DNA from 2 places in the Amycolatopsis sp. lyj-90 genome. Region 1 is predicted to be linked to the other one. Evidence: riboswitches for the same ligand, from Rfam matches in the RefSeq annotation. Region 1 holds a riboswitch; the other holds the start of a gene.

Region 1 (7,559 bases):
AGCGCACGATGGCCGTGCCCGCGCGCACGGAATTCACGAACGCGCGGTTGATCGCGGCCGCGTCTTCGCCGGACCGCATGCCCATGAACACGCGTGTCGCGACGTCGAGCGTGAGTTGCTTGAGGGACCAGTAGATCCGCGGGTTCGGCCGGTCCGCCCAGGCGGCGATGCCCTCACGGAGCGCCGGTCCCATCTGGTCGACGTATCCGGTGAGCCGCTGCCGCGTGAACGCCGCCTGCATGATCCGGCGGTGCAGATGGTGCTCGCCGAAATCGAGCAGCATCAGGCCGCGGTCGAAGAACTGCTCGATGAAGAACTTCCAGCCCTCCTGGGAAAAGGCCTTGTCCTTGTTCACCAGCGCGATCTGGGTGGCCTCGGGGCCGGAGAGGGCGACGATGCGGCGGCCGAACGCGCCCATCCACGACACCGGGCCGTAGGTCTCGTAGCGCTTGAGGCCGAACTCGATGCCGAAGCGCATGAAGTCCAGCGCGTGCCCGATGACGGGCGGGCCTTCGTCGCCGAGGACGGGTTTGAGACCCGGCGGGGCGGGCGCGAGCTCGCGGACCGGCCAGGTCGCGCCGAGCCAGCGCTGGTCGACCGAACGCGGCAGGGGGATCGAGGTGAGCGGCGGGACCCGCTCACGCAGTGCCCCGGTGACCTTTTCGACGGCGTTCGCCATGGTGACCATCTCCCCGTTGAGACCGGCTACCGCCCCACCATCGCACTCTTGTTGGCAGGTTGACAATACCCCGGCGGATGTACATAAGGCCCCCTTCCTTGCGCCTGGAGCAAGGAAGGGGGCCTTCATGTCCTGATCAGCCCAGCTCGGACCGGACCGCGTTCGCGGCCGCGACCAGGTTCCGCAGGGCAGGCTCCACCTCGGCGTAACCGCGGGTCTTCAGCCCGCAGTCCGGGTTGACCCAGATCCGCTCGGCGGGCACGGCGCCGACGGCGGTCCGCAGCAGCCCGCTGACCTCGTCGACGCCGGGGACGCGCGGCGAGTGGATGTCGTACACGCCCGGCCCGACGCCGCGGCCGAAGCCCGCCGCGCCGAGGTCGGTGACGACCTCCATCTTCGACCGCGCCGCCTCGATGCTGGTGACGTCGGCGTCGAGCGCGTCGATCGCCTTCACCACCTCACCGAACTCCGAATAGCACATGTGCGTGTGGATCTGTGTCGCGTCGTCGATCCCGGACGTCGCCAGCCGGAACGACGAAACCGCCCAAGAGAAGTACGCCTCGTGCGCCGCAGCGCGCAGCGGGAGCAGTTCCCGCAGCGCCGGCTCATCCACCTGGATGACGCGGATGCCGGCCGCCTGCAGGTCGTGCACCTCGTCGCGGATGGCCAGCGCGACCTGGCGGGCGGTCTCGCCCAGCGGCTGGTCGTCGCGGACGAACGACCACGCCAGAATCGTCACCGGCCCGGTCAGCATGCCCTTGACGGGCTTGCCGGTCAGGCTTTGCGCGTAGCGCGCCCACTCGACGGTCATCGGCTCGGGACGGGAGACGTCGCCGTACAGGATCGGCGGCCGGACACACCGCGAGCCGTAGGACTGCACCCAGCCGAAGTCGGTGGCCGCGAACCCGGCCAGCCGCTCGGCGAAGTACTGCACCATGTCGTTGCGCTCGGGCTCGCCGTGCACCAGCACGTCCAGGCCCAGATCCTCCTGCAGCCGGATGACGCGCTCGATCTCCGCCTTCATCGCGGCCTCGTACCCGGCGTCGTCCAGCGAGCCCGCCTTGTGCGCGGCACGGGCCTTGCGGACGTCGGTGGTCTGGGGGAACGAGCCGATCGTCGTGCTCGGCAACGGCGGCAGGGCCAGCGCGGCCTGCTGGGCCGCCGCGCGCCGCGCGTAGGGGGAACGGACGGTGTCCTCCGGCCGCAGCGCCTCCAGCCGGGCACGGACCCCGGCGTCGGCCAGATCGGCCGCCGTGGCGCGGTCCGTGGCCGCCGCACGGGCGGCGGAGAGGTCGACGCCCTCCTCCTTCAGCGCGCGGCCGAGCAGGACGACCTCGTCGACCTTCTGCTTGGCGAACGCGAGCCAGCCCTTGAGCCGCGGGTGGAGCTCGGCCTCCCGCTCGACGTCGTAAGGCACGTGCAGCAGCGAGCACGACGTCGAGACGCTGACCGACTTCGCGGTGCCGAGCAGCGTCGCCGCCCGGCTGAGCGCGCGGGTCGGGTCGGTGCGCCAGACATTGCGCCCGTCCACGACACCGGCCAGGACCTCCTTGTCGCGCAAGGCGGGTTCGGCCGCGACGGCGTCCACAAAGGACTCATCAGTGACGAGGTCGACGGCGAGGGCGTCGATCGGGGAACGGGCGAGCACACCCAGTCCCCGGCCGAGACCGCCGAAGTATCCGGCGACCAGGATCTTCGGGCGCGCGGTCTCCTTCGCGAGCCGGTGGTAGGCGCGGATGAGCGCGTTGAGCTCCGGCTCGGTGCGGTCGCCTGCGAAGGCGGGCTCGTCGAGCTGGACCCACTCGACGCCTTCGTCATGCAGGCGCCGCAGCAGTTCGACGTAGCCGTCGAGAAGGTTGTCGAGAAGGTCCAGCGGGCGGAAGCCCTCCGGAGCACCCTCGGCGGCCTTCGCGAGCAGCAAGAACGTCACCGGGCCCACCAGCACCGGCCGTGTCTCGACGCCGATCGCGCGGGCCTCGCGGTACTCGTCGAGCGGCTTGGAGCCGGCGACCGAGAACCGGGTGTCCGGCCCGAGTTCGGGGACGATGTAGTGGTAGTTCGTGTCGAACCACTTCGTCATCTCCATCGCGGGCGCGTCCTGCACCCCGCGAGCTGCGGCGAAGTAGGTGTCGAGCGGCGAGAGACCGAGCTTCGTGACGCGCTCCGGCAGCGCTCCGAACAGCTCGGCGGTGTCGAGCACCTGGTCGTAGTGGGAGAACGTGTTGGAGGGGACGGAATCCAGTCCGGCGTCCTTGAGTTCCCGCCAGGTCTGCGTGCGCAGCGCGCGGCCGGTCTCCAGCAACGCGGCCTCGTCGATCTTGCCCGCCCAGTAGCGTTCGAGTGAACGCTTGAGTTCCCGGTCCGGTCCGATCCGGGGGTAGCCCAGCACAGTGGTGCCGATTTCGGTCACAGCTCTCTCCTCGCGAGCTTGTCGTCAGAGCCCGGACGCGCGCAGGAGTGACCGCGATTCGGTCGCGCCCATCCCACGAGGCCCGGACTCACGCACGCCGTCGGCGCGCGCACCACGGGCAGGTCTTCGGACTCGTGGGCGACTCGCTCGCTCCTACCGGCCGTCGCTTCCCGGGGCGCCATGCCCCAGTGCTTTACCGTGTCTCGCACGGTGACGGCTTTCGTTCCCACATACCGCTGCGGGGCAGTCCCGGATTCACACCGGGTTCCCTGTTACCTCGACCGGCCTGGGAGGCCGGGCGAACCAGTAGCACCCTGGAGCGTACCGAATTCGGGTCTCGTGTGACTGGAGGCGTAACTCACGTGATCAGACGGTGAACTCGCGTGTCTGGAGACGGAACACGCCGGGCGGAAGTCCGCCCGGCGTGTTCCGTCTCTGATCACGTGAGATGCGGGATCAGTCCCAGTCGAGGGCACCACCGGACTGGTACTCGATGACGCGGGTCTCGAAGAAGTTCTTCTCCTTCTTGAGGTCCATCGCCTCCGACATCCACGGGAACGGGTTCTCCGTCTCGCCGAAGATCGGCTGGAGGCCGATCTGCTGCGCACGACGGTCGGTGATGAAGTGCATGTACTGCTCGATCAGCTCGGCCGACAGCCCGAGCATGCCGCGCGGCATGGTGTCGCGGGCGTAGGAGACCTCGAGCTCGCAGGCCTCGGTCAGCATGCCGCGGATCTCCGCCTGGAACTCCTCGGTCCACAGGTGCGGGTTCTCGATCTTGATCTGGTTGATGCAGTCGATGCCGAAGTTCAGGTGGATCGACTCGTCGCGCAGGATGTACTGGTACTGCTCGGCAATGCCGATCATCTTGTTCCGGCGGCCGAGCGAGAGGATCTGCGCGAAGCCGGTGTAGAACCACATGCCCTCGAAGATCACGTAGAACGCGACCAGGTCACGCAGGAAGTTCTGGTCGGCCTCGGGGGTACCGGTCTCGAAGTCCGGGTTCTCCAGGTTCTGCGTGTACTTCAGCGCCCACGCGTCCTTCTCCGAGATGGAGGGGACCTCGCGGTACATGTTGAACAGCTCGCCCTCGACCAGGCCGAGGCTCTCGCAGATGTACTGGAAGGTGTGCGTGTGCACGGCCTCCTCGAACGCCTGGCGCAGCAGGTACTGGCGGCATTCGGGGTTGGTGATCTGGCGGTACACCGCGAGCACGATGTTGTTGGCCACCAGCGATTCCGCGGTGGCGAAGAAGCCGAGGTTGCGCTTGAGCATGGTGCGCTCGTCCTCGGTCAGGCCGTCGGCCGACTTCCACAGCGCGATGTCGGCCTGCATGGCGACCTCGGTCGGCATCCAGTGGTTGTTGCAACCGGCGAGGTACTTCTCCCACGCCCAGGTGTACTTCATCGGCAGCAGCTGGTTGACGTCGGCGCGGGCGTTGATCATCCGCTTGTCGTCGACGTTGATCCGGGCGGCGCCGACTTCGATCTCACCGAGGCCGGTGGCGTCGGTGGAAGCGTCAAAGGTGGTCATAGAGGGGCACACTCCAAGAGGCGTCGTGAGTGGTAAGGACGGTTAGAACCGCCCTTACCACTCACGAGGATGTTTACTGGCAGGCTTCGCAGTCGGGGTCGTCGATACGGCAGGCTGCGCCGTCGGTGGCGACGAAGTCGACGTCGGAGACCTGCGGGATCTCCTTCGGCTCCGGGGCGGTCACCGGCACCGCGGGCACGGCGGCGGCGGGCGACGGCGAAACCGCGGCGGAAGCCGACGGGGCGGGCGAAGCGGCGGGAGCGGCGGGCTTGGGTGCCGAAGGTGTGGCCGGGGCCGGGGTGGCCGAGACCGCGTTCAGCTTGCCGTCGGTGCCGCGCAGGGTGCTCTTCTCCACGTGCGTCGCGGACCGCGCCCGCAGGTAGTACGTGGTCTTGAGGCCCTTGTGCCAGGCGTAGCGGTACAGCTCGTCGAGCTTGCGGCCGCTGGGCGCCGCGATGTACAGGTTCAGCGACTGCGCCTGGTCGATCCACTTCTGACGACGCGAACCGGCGTCCACCAGCCACCGCGACTCGATCTCGAACGCGGTCGCGTACAGCGCCTTGAGGTCGTCCGGCACGCGGTCGATCTGGCCGAGGCTGCCGTCGAAGTACTTCAGGTCCGACACCATGACCTCGTCCCACAGCCCGCGCTCCTTGAGCGAGCGGACCAGGTGCGGGTTCACCACGGTGAAGTCGCCGGACATGTTCGACTTGACGAACAGGTTCTGGAACAGCGGCTCGATCGACTGCCCGACGCCCACGATGTTGGAGATCGTCGCGGTCGGCGCGATCGCCATCACGTTGGAGTTGCGCATACCGACGGTCTTGACCCGCTCGCGCAGCGGCGCCCAGTCCAAAGTGGACGAGGTGTCGACGTCGAGCGCGTCGCCCTGGCGGGCGTCGATCAGCAGCTGCAGCGAGTCGATCGGCAGGATTCCCTTGCTCCACAAGGAACCCTCGAACGTCTGGTACTGGCCGCGCTCCTCGGCGAGGTCGGTCGACGCCGAGATCGCGTAGTAGCTGATGTGCTCCATGCTGGTGTCCGCGAACTGGACAGCCTCTTCCGAGGACAGCGGGACACCGATCTCGAACAGCGCGTCCTGGAAGCCCATCAGGCCCAGCCCGATCGGGCGGTGCCGCAGGTTGGACCGGCGTGCTTCCGGGATGGTGTAGAAGTTGATGTCGATCACGTTGTCGAGCATGCGGACCGCGGTGCGCACGGTCTTCTCGAGACGCTTCGCGTCGATGCCCTCGGGGGTGACGTGCTTGAGCAGGTTCACCGAGCCGAGGTTGCAGACCGCGACCTCGTCGGTGGTGGTGTTCAGGGTGATCTCGGTGCACAGGTTGGACGAGTGCACGACACCCACGTGCTGCTGCGGCGAGCGCAGGTTGCACGGGTCCTTGAAGGTGATCCACGGGTGGCCGGTCTCGAACAGCATGGTCAGCATGCGGCGCCACAGGTCGACCGCGCGGATCTTGCGGAACACCTTCAGCTCACCGCGTTCGGCGGCGGCCTCGTACTCGCGGTAGCGCTCGGCGAACGCGGTGCCGTAGAGGTCGTGCAGGTCCGGGGTCTCGTTCGGCGAGAACAGCGTCCACTGCGCGTCGGCCTCGACCCGGCGGAGGAACTCGTCCGGCACCCAGTTCGCGGTGTTCATGTCGTGCGTACGACGACGGTCGTCACCGGTGTTCTTGCGCAGGTCGAGGAATTCCTCGATGTCGACGTGCCAGGTCTCGAGGTACGCGCAGGCCGCGCCCTTGCGCTTGCCGCCCTGGTTCACCGCGACCGCGGTGTCGTTGGCGATCTTGAGGAACGGCACGACACCCTGCGACTGGCCGTTGGTGCCCTTGATGTGCGCGCCGAGGCCGCGGACCGGGGTCCAGTCGTTGCCGAGACCGCCCGAGTACTTCGCCAGCAGCGCGTTGTTCTTGTACGCCTGGAAGATCGAGTCCAGGTCGTCGTCCACCGTGGTCAGGAAGCAGGACGACAGCTGCGGGCGCGTGGTGCCCGAGTTGAACAGCGTCGGGGTGGACGCCATGAAGTGGAACGACGAGAGCAACTCGTAGAACTCGATAGCGCGGGCTTCGCGGTTGTCCTCGCGGATCGCGAGACCCATGGCGACGCGCATGAAGAACGCCTGCGGCAGCTCGAACCGGACGCCGTTGTGGTGCTGGAAGTACCGGTCGTACAGGGTCTGCAGGCCGAGGAAGCCGAAGTCGAGGTCACGCTCGGCGTGGATGGCCGCGGTGATCTTGTCCAGATCGAACGTCTGCAGCTCGGGGTTGACCAGCTCCAGCTCGATGGCGCGCTTGAGGTAGTCCCGGAAGTACTGCGGGTACCGGGCGGTCATCTCGTCCTGGCTGGCCAGCTGGGGCGAGCCCGCGAGGTAGCTGAGCGCCTCGCCGCGGAGCTTGTCCGCCAGCAGCCGGGCGCTGACGTAGGAGTAGTTCGGCTCCTGCTCGACGAGCACGCGCGCGGCCATGATCTGGGCGAGGGCGAGTTCGTCGGCGCTGATGCCGTCGTAGAGGTTGCGCTTGGCCTCGGCCAGCACCGGCTCGGCCGAGACGTCGTCGAGCCCGGCGACGGCCTCGCCGACCACGTGCGAGACACGGGCCCAGTCGAGCGGGCGGATCGTGCCGTCGGCGGCCTTGACGCTGATGGCGACGTCGGACGACGCCGGCTTCTCGGACTCGCGGGCCTTCGCGCGCTCGTCGCGGTAGAGGACGTACGCGCGGGCGACCTTGTGGTGCTCGCCGCGCATCAGCGCGAGCTCGACGATGTCCTGGATCTGCTCGATGTGCAGCGCGGTCTCGGGACCGGCGTGGCGGAGCAGGGTGGCTTCGATCTGCTCGGTCAATTCGTTGACCAGGTGGTGGATCCGCGACGAGGCGGCCGCGTCACCGCCCTCGACGGCGAGGAAGGCCTTGGTCACGGCGA
Region 2 (7,559 bases), on a different contig from region 1:
AGCGCCCAGCACTGGCCGGACGCGGTCGAGGCGACGTCGAACAGGGCCTGGTGGGTGAGGCCGAGTTCTTCGCCGAGTGCGAACGCCTCGGAGACGGCGATCATCGAGACGCCGAGGATCATGTTGTTGCAGATCTTCGCCGCCTGACCGGCGCCCGACGCTCCACAGTGGATCGCCCTGGCGCCCATGACGCCGAGCAGGGGCCCGGCCGCGGCGAACGCCTCCGGATCGCCGCCGACCATGAACGTCAGCGTTCCGGCCTCCGCGCCGACCACGCCGCCCGAAACCGGCGCGTCGACCGCCCGGTGACCGGCCGCGGTGACCAGTTCGGCCGCCTGACGGGCGTCGGCGACGTCGATGGTGGAGCAGTCGACGAACAGCGTGCCGGGCCGCGCGGACGGCAGGATCTCCCGATAGCAGTCGAGGACGTGCTTGCCGCTCGGCAGCATCGTGATGACGACGTCGGCCCGCGCGACGGCCGCGCTCGCGGTGTCGAACCTGGCCACGCCCTCGGAGCGGGCGGCGGGAGCCGGGTCGTAGCCGTGGACGGTCTCACCGGACTCGACCAGGTTGGCGGCCATCGGGCCGCCCATGTTGCCGAGACCGAGGAAGGCGATCGTCATCGGGCCACCCCGTTCCACTCCGCGTCGCCGAGATCGGCGAAGTAGGCATCGACGAGCTTGTCCTCCACCTCGGGCAAGGTGGCAGGCGACCACTTCGGCGAGCGGTCCTTGTCGATGATCTGGGCCCGGATGCCCTCGACGAACTCGGCCGAGGAGAGCGCGTGGGTCGAGATCCGGAACTCCTGCGCCAGCACGGCCTCCAGATCGGGCAGCGCCACGGCGCTGCGGAGCGCGCGCAGGGTCACCTTCAACGCGGTGGGGGACTTCGCCTCGATCTCCTTGGCGGCGGTGGCCGCCGCGTCACCTCCGGAGTGGAGCCGGGTGAGGATCTCCTCGACGGTGTCGGCCGCGTAGCACTGGTCGATCCAGTCCGCGTCCTTGGCCAGCACACTCGGCGGCGCTGCCTCGGCGAACAGTTCCAGCGCGTTGTCCGGAGTGCGCGACGCGAGCGCGTCGAGAAGGTCCGGAACCCGTTCGCTCGGCACGAAGTGGTCGGCGAGTCCACAGTGGATCGCGTCGGGGCCGGAGATCGACCCGGCGGTGAGCGCGACATGCGTGCCGAGTTCACCGGGGGCGCGGGACAGCAGGTACGTGCCGCCGACGTCCGGGACGAAGCCGATGCCGGTTTCGGGCATGCCGATCCGGGAGCGTTCGGTGACGATCCGGTGGCTGCCGTGCGCGGAGACCCCGACCCCGCCGCCCATGACGAGACCGTCCATGAGCGCCAGGTACGGCTTCGGGTACCGCGAGATGAGGGCGTTGAGCCGGTACTCGTCGGCCCAGAAGCGCAGGGACGCGGTGCCACCGGTGCGGGCGTCGTCGTAGATCGCGCGGATGTCGCCGCCCGCGCAGAGCCCGCGGTCGCCGGCGCCGTCGATCAGCACCGCGCGGACCGCCGGATCGGAACGCCACGCTTCGAGGCGCTCAAGCATGGCGAGGACCATGTCGTGGTTCAGCGAGTTCAGCGCACGCGGCCGGTTCAGCGTGATCCGGCCGATTCCACTGTGGACGAGGAACTGGACGTCGTTCACGAAGCCTCCTGCAGCATCCGGCGCGAGATGATCACGCGCATGATTTCGTTGGTCCCTTCGAGGATCTGGTGCACCCGCAGGTCGCGGACGATCTTCTCCAGCCCGTATTCGGCGAGGTAGCCGTAGCCTCCGTGCAGTTGCAGCGCCTGGTTGGCCACCTCGAACCCGGTGTCGGTGCAGAACCGCTTGGCCATCGCCGAAAGCTGGGTCGCGGTGTCCTCGCCCTGGTCGAGCGCGTCCGCCGCCCGCCACAACAAGGTCCTCGCGGCTTCGAGATCGGTGCGCATGTCGGCCAGCCGGAACTGCAACGCCTGCTTCTCGGACAGCTTCTCGCCGAACGCCGAGCGCTCCGACAGATGCCGGACGGCCATGCCGAGCGCGGCCTCGGCGCCACCGAGGGAACAGGCCGAGATGTTGAGCCTGCCACCGTCCAAAGCGGACATGGCGACCCGGAACCCGTTGCCCTCGCCGCCGAGCAGCGCGGACGCCGGGACACGGGCGTCCTCGAAGATGACCTGCCTGGTGGGCTGGGCGTTCCAGCCCATCTTGATCTCGTTGGGTCCGAAGGAGACCCCGGGCGTGTCCCGGTCGACGATGAACGCCGAGATGCCCCGGGCGCCGGGACCGCCGGTGCGGGCGAGCACGACGTGGACGTCCGAAGTGCCCGCGCCGGAGATGAACTGCTTGACGCCGTCGAGCACGTAGTGGTCGCCGTCGCGGCGGGCACGGGTGGAGAGCGCCGCCGCGTCGGAACCCGCGTCCGGCTCGGTGAGGCAGTAGCTGCCGAACGCGTCCATCGTGGACATTCGCGGGAGGTACCGGTGCCGCTGGGCGTCGTCGCCGAACTTGTCGATCATGGTCGCGACCATGTTGTGGATCGAGATGTAGGCGGCCAGCGACGGGCAGCCGCCGGCGAGCGCCTCGAACACGAGGACGCCGTCGAGCCGGCCGAGCGCGGAGCCGCCGAGGTCTTCGGGCAGGTAGATGCCGCCCATGCCCAGCTGGGCGGCCTTACGGAGGACGTCGACCGGGAAATGCTTGGCCTGGTCCCATTCGATCGCGTGCGGGGCGAGGTGTTCCGCCGCGAACTCCGCGGCGGTCTCACGCAGGGCCCGCTGTTCGTCGGTCAGTCTCATCGTGGCCTCAGCTCATCGTCGGGATGACGAAGCTGGCGCCTTCCTTGGTGCCCGAAGGCCAGCGCGAGGTGACCGTCTTGGTCTTGGTGTAGAACCGGATCGAGTCCGGTCCGTGCTGGTTGAGGTCGCCGAAACCGGAGCGCTTCCAGCCGCCGAAGGTGTGGTAGGCGATCGGGACCGGGATGGGCACGTTGACCCCGACCATCCCGGTGTTCACCCGCGAGGTGAAGTCGCGGGCCGTGTCGCCGTCGCGGGTGAAGATCGCGACGCCGTTGCCGTACTCGTGCTCGCTGGGCAGCCGCAGCGCTTCCTCGTAGTCGGCCGCGCGCACGATCGACAGCACCGGGCCGAAGATCTCCTCGCGGTAGATCCGCATGTCGCTGGTGACGTGGTCGAACAGGCAGCCGCCGAGGAAGAAGCCGTTCTCGTGACCGTCCACAGTGGTCTCGCGGCCGTCGACCAGCAGTTTCGCGCCCTCGGCGAGGCCGACGTCGATGTAGTCGCGGACCCGCTGGACGGCTTCGGCGGTGACCAGCGGCCCGAAGTCGGCCGTTTCGTCCAGGGAGGCACCGATCTTCAGCGTCTTGACGCGTTCGGTCAGCCGGGCGGCCAGCGCGTCGGCGGTGGCTTCGCCGACCGGGACGGCGACGGAGATCGCCATGCAGCGTTCACCCGCGGAGCCGTACCCGGCGCCGATCAGCGCGTCGACGACCTGGTCGAGGTCGGCGTCCGGCATCACGATCATGTGGTTCTTGGCGCCGCCGAAGCACTGTGCGCGCTTCCCGTGCGCGGCCGCGGTTGTGTAGATGTACTCGGCGATCGAGGACGAGCCGACGAAGCCGACGGCCTCGACACGGGGGTCGGTGAGCAGCGCGTCGACGGCTTCCTTGTCGCCGTTGACCACGTTGAACACGCCCGGCGGCAGGCCTGCTTCGAGGAAGAGTTCGGCCAGCCGCAGCGGGACCGACGGGTCGCGTTCGGACGGCTTGAGCACGAAGGAGTTGCCGCAGGCGATCGCCGGGGCGGCCTTCCACAACGGGATCATCGCGGGGAAGTTGAACGGCGTGATGCCGGCGACCACGCCGAGCGGCTGCCGCATCGAGTAGACGTCGATGCCGGTGCCCGCGCTGTCGCTGTACTCGCCCTTGAGCAGGTGCGGGATACCGATGGCGAACTCGACCACTTCGAGGCCACGCTGGATGTCGCCGCGCGCGTCGGGAACGGTCTTGCCGTGTTCGGACGAGAGCAGGCGGGCGAGGGAGTCCTCTTCCGCGCGGACGAGGTCGACGAACTTCAACAGCACGCGGGCCCGCTTCTGCGGGTTCCAGCGGGCCCATTCAAGCTGGGCCTGCGCCGCGTCGGCGACGACGGCGGCGACCTCGGTGGCCGAGGCGAGCGGGACGCGGGCCTGGACGGCGCCGGTGCTGGGGTCGAAGACGTCGGCGAACCGGCCGGACGTACCCGATACCGGCTTGCCGCCGACGAAGTGGCTGAGTTCGGTGCTCATGGATGCCCTTTCCGAAAGTACGCAGGACGAAGCCGCCCGAAGACCACGATCGGTGGCCGGGCAGGGGAGTACGGACGACTTACCGCCGGGGTGGTGGCGGGTCGGCGACTTTCGCGCAGGCAGGAAGAATCCGCATGCGTTCAGCTCCATCCTCGTGGACGAACACGACACGTCTGCGGCCGGTATCCTGGCTCCCGGATCCGCGGCGGCTCCGGCCTTCCCGGCTCGCGCCAGTGGCCTTCTCTGCGGGAGCGCCGCTCCCCGGTCACAGTGGCGGGACCGCACCGGATTTTCACCGGCTTCCCTGCACCGCAGACCTGTGGACACCATAAAGTAGGAAGTCCGACTATGTCGAGGACAAGGGTGTGGCGTACGCCTCAGGTACGCGATGGGTCTCGTGAGTGGTGGCGTCCGGAATCCCCCGCCCGGCTGCCGGCCGTGGGGGTGTGGGGGTGGCACGGTCTTGATCAACGGAGGATCGGGGCGTCTTTCGCCGCGTCCAACGCCGAGCGGCCTTGTCGCGAAAGCCACTTTCGCGAGGTCTGATGTCCCGAAAGTGGCTTTCGCGACACCCCGGCGAGCCTGGTGTGGCCTTCACGGTGACCGGGATCAGTGGCTTCGGTCGTGAGTGGCGATTCGGGTTCTAAGCCGAATCGCCACTCACGACCACCTCGCCCCACACGGTCTGAACCTTCAGCTCCAGCCAGGAACGGGGTCACCCGGGGACAACGGTGTTGTGAAAGCCACTTTCCCAACCTTCACCGTTGTTGCGAAAGTGGCTTTCACAACGCCCACCCTGCGAGCGAAAGACGGCACGAGCACGCCGGGTTCGCCCTTCTCCTCGATAAACCGCCACTCACGAGAGTGGCGGGTAGGGCAGCAGGCTGGACGAATGCTCGTCGACCCGCATCGGTTTCCCGATCGCGGGGAAGGCGCGCTGCGGGCACGCGGGCCGTTCGCAGACCTTGCACCCCATCCCGATCGGGGTGACGGCCGCGCCGGTGCCGAGCGCCAGCCCGTCGGAGTACACGAGCCGTCGCGCGTGCCGGAGTTCGCAGCCGAGCCCGATCGCGAACGTCTTGCCGGGATCGCCGTGCCCGCCCGCCGCGCGGGAAACGGTGCGGGCCAGCCAGAAGTACTTCTTGCCGTCCGGGAGTTCGGCGACCTGGGTGAGGATCCGGCCCGGCGAACTGAACGCCTCGTAGACGATCCACAGTGGACATGAGCCGCCGACACGGGAGAAGTGAAACCCGGTGGCGGACTGACGTTTCGAGATGTTGCCCGCACGGTCGACCCGCACGAAGGAGAACGGCACGCCGCGGGTGCCCGGTCGCTGCAAAGTGGACAGTCGATGGCAGATCGTCTCGAAGCCGACGCCGAAGTGGTCGGAAAGGCGCGTGATGTCGTAGCGGTAGCGTTCCGCCGCGCCGAGGAAAACGCGATACGGCAGGACGAGCGCGCCCGCGTAGTAGTTGGCCAGGCCGATCCGCGCGAGTCGCCGGGCGGTGTCGCCGCTGAACTTCCCGTCGTCGACGAGCCGGTCGATCACGTCGCCTGCCTCCAGCAGCGCCAGCTCGGACGCGAGCCGGAACGCGGCCTGACCGGGGCGCAGCGCGGGGGAGAGACGCAGCGTCTTCTCGCGCGTGTCGAAGTGGTGCTGATCGGCGCCTAGGGATTCGGAGACCACCTTGACGCCGTGACGGTCCAACAGTCCGGCGGCCAGTCCACTGCGGACTTCGCCGGGGTGGAGGCGCAACTCGGCGGCCAGCTTCTCCGCGGGAGCGTCCAGTTCCGTGACGTGGTTGCGGCGCAGGTAGAACCAGTCCCGGATCTCCTCGTGCGGCTGTTGCGCGGTCGACCGGTCGAGTCCCTGCTCGGTCACCAGCGTGGCGATGTTCTCCACGGCTTCGCGGTAGCGGCGGTGCAGCGCGACGAGCGTCCGCGCCACCTCGGGCAGCGTGGTGGTCAGCGCGTCGACCTCGCCCGCGGAGATCGCGCCGCTGACGGTGTTGTCGCCGAACACCTCGCGGACGTCGGCGACCAGCCGGGCGGTGTCGCGGGCGGCGAAGAACTCCGTGTCCACGCCGAAGGTCTCGGTGAGCTTCAGCAGGACCGGCATGGTCAGGGGCCTGCCGTTGTGTTCGAGCTGGTTGACGTAACTCGGCGAGATCTCCAGCAGCCTGGCCAGTTCGGACTGCGTCATGGACCGGCCTTCGCGCAGCTGGCGCAGCCGGGCACCCGCGTACATCTTCTCCACAAAGCGACTGTAACAACTTTTACAAGCGGTTCGCGAACGTTCACAACTCTTCACAGCGCTGTGGGCTAGCGACGGTCGCGAGGTCGGTGCCACGCTCGTGGCAGAGCACCACAAGGTTCACAAAGGGAGTGCGGATGAGCGCGGAGATCGCCCGAGCAGGCGTCGTCGGGGCCGGTCAGATGGGGGCCGGAATCGCCGAGGTGTGCGCCCGGTCCGGCCTGGACGTCGTGGTGTGCGAACACGACACACCGTCCGCCGACGCGGGCCGCGCGCGGATCTTGGCCTCGCTCGATCGGGCGGTCCGGGCGGGCAAGCTCGGCCGCCCGGAGGCCGAACGCGCCGCCTGGCGGCTGCGGTTCACCACCGACGTCGGCGAACTGGCCGACCGTCAGCTGGTGATCGAAGCCGTCGCCGAGGACGAGCAGGTCAAGCTGGAGCTGTTCGCGACACTCGACAAGGTCGTGACCGACCCCGCCGCGATCCTCGCGTCGAACACCTCCTCCCTCCCGATCATGCGGCTGGCGATGGCCACCGGCCGGGCCGAACAGGTCGTCGGCCTGCACTTCTTCAATCCGGTCCCGGTGCTGCCGCTGGTCGAGGTGGTCGGCTCGCTGCTGACCAGCGCGTCCACAGTGGACCGCGCCGAACGGTTCGCCCGCGACGTCCTCGGCAAGCAGACCGTGCGGGCACGCGACCGGGCCGGGTTCGTGGTCAACGCACTGCTCGTGCCGTACCTTCTGTCGGCCATCCGGATGGTGGAGTCGGGCTTCGCCGCCGCGTCCGATGTGGACCGAGGGATGGAACTCGGTACCGCGCATCCGATGGGACCCCTGCGCCTGACCGACCTGATCGGCCTCGACACCGTGGCCGCGATCGCGGACTCGCTCTACGCCGAGTTCAAGGAAGCGCTCTACGCGCCACCGCCCCTGCTGCTGCGCATGGTCGACGCCGGGCTGCTCGGCAAGAAGACCGGCCGCGGATTCCACGTCTACGAAGGAAAGTGAT

The links. A riboswitch is a leader RNA that binds a small molecule or an ion and turns the genes downstream of it on or off. The one in region 1 is predicted to bind cobalamin.
Region 2: linked by a shared signal. The riboswitch ahead of ACLJPX_RS02910 (CoA-acylating methylmalonate-semialdehyde dehydrogenase) and the one ahead of metE (5-methyltetrahydropteroyltriglutamate--homocysteine S-methyltransferase) in region 1 are both predicted to bind cobalamin.

The regions. Positions count from the first base shown of each region.
Region 1 covers NZ_JAJPWP010000016.1:121,245-128,803, forward strand. The annotation lists gene ACLJPX_RS42215 (cytochrome P450) at 1-679, opposite strand, end outside; gene metE (5-methyltetrahydropteroyltriglutamate--homocysteine S-methyltransferase) at 816-3,089, opposite strand; cobalamin riboswitch at 3,189-3,412, opposite strand; gene ACLJPX_RS42225 (ribonucleotide-diphosphate reductase subunit beta) at 3,546-4,622, opposite strand; gene ACLJPX_RS42230 (ribonucleoside-diphosphate reductase subunit alpha) at 4,696-7,559, opposite strand, start outside.
Region 2 covers NZ_JAJPWP010000001.1:723,192-730,750, forward strand. The annotation lists gene mmsB (3-hydroxyisobutyrate dehydrogenase) at 1-623, opposite strand, end outside; gene ACLJPX_RS02900 (enoyl-CoA hydratase/isomerase family protein) at 620-1,654, opposite strand; gene ACLJPX_RS02905 (acyl-CoA dehydrogenase family protein) at 1,651-2,790, opposite strand; gene ACLJPX_RS02910 (CoA-acylating methylmalonate-semialdehyde dehydrogenase) at 2,798-4,297, opposite strand; cobalamin riboswitch at 4,457-4,643, opposite strand; gene ACLJPX_RS02915 (short-chain fatty acyl-CoA regulator family protein) at 5,154-6,554, opposite strand; gene ACLJPX_RS02920 (3-hydroxybutyryl-CoA dehydrogenase) at 6,689-7,558, shown strand; gene ACLJPX_RS02925 (MmgE/PrpD family protein) at 7,558-7,559, shown strand, end outside.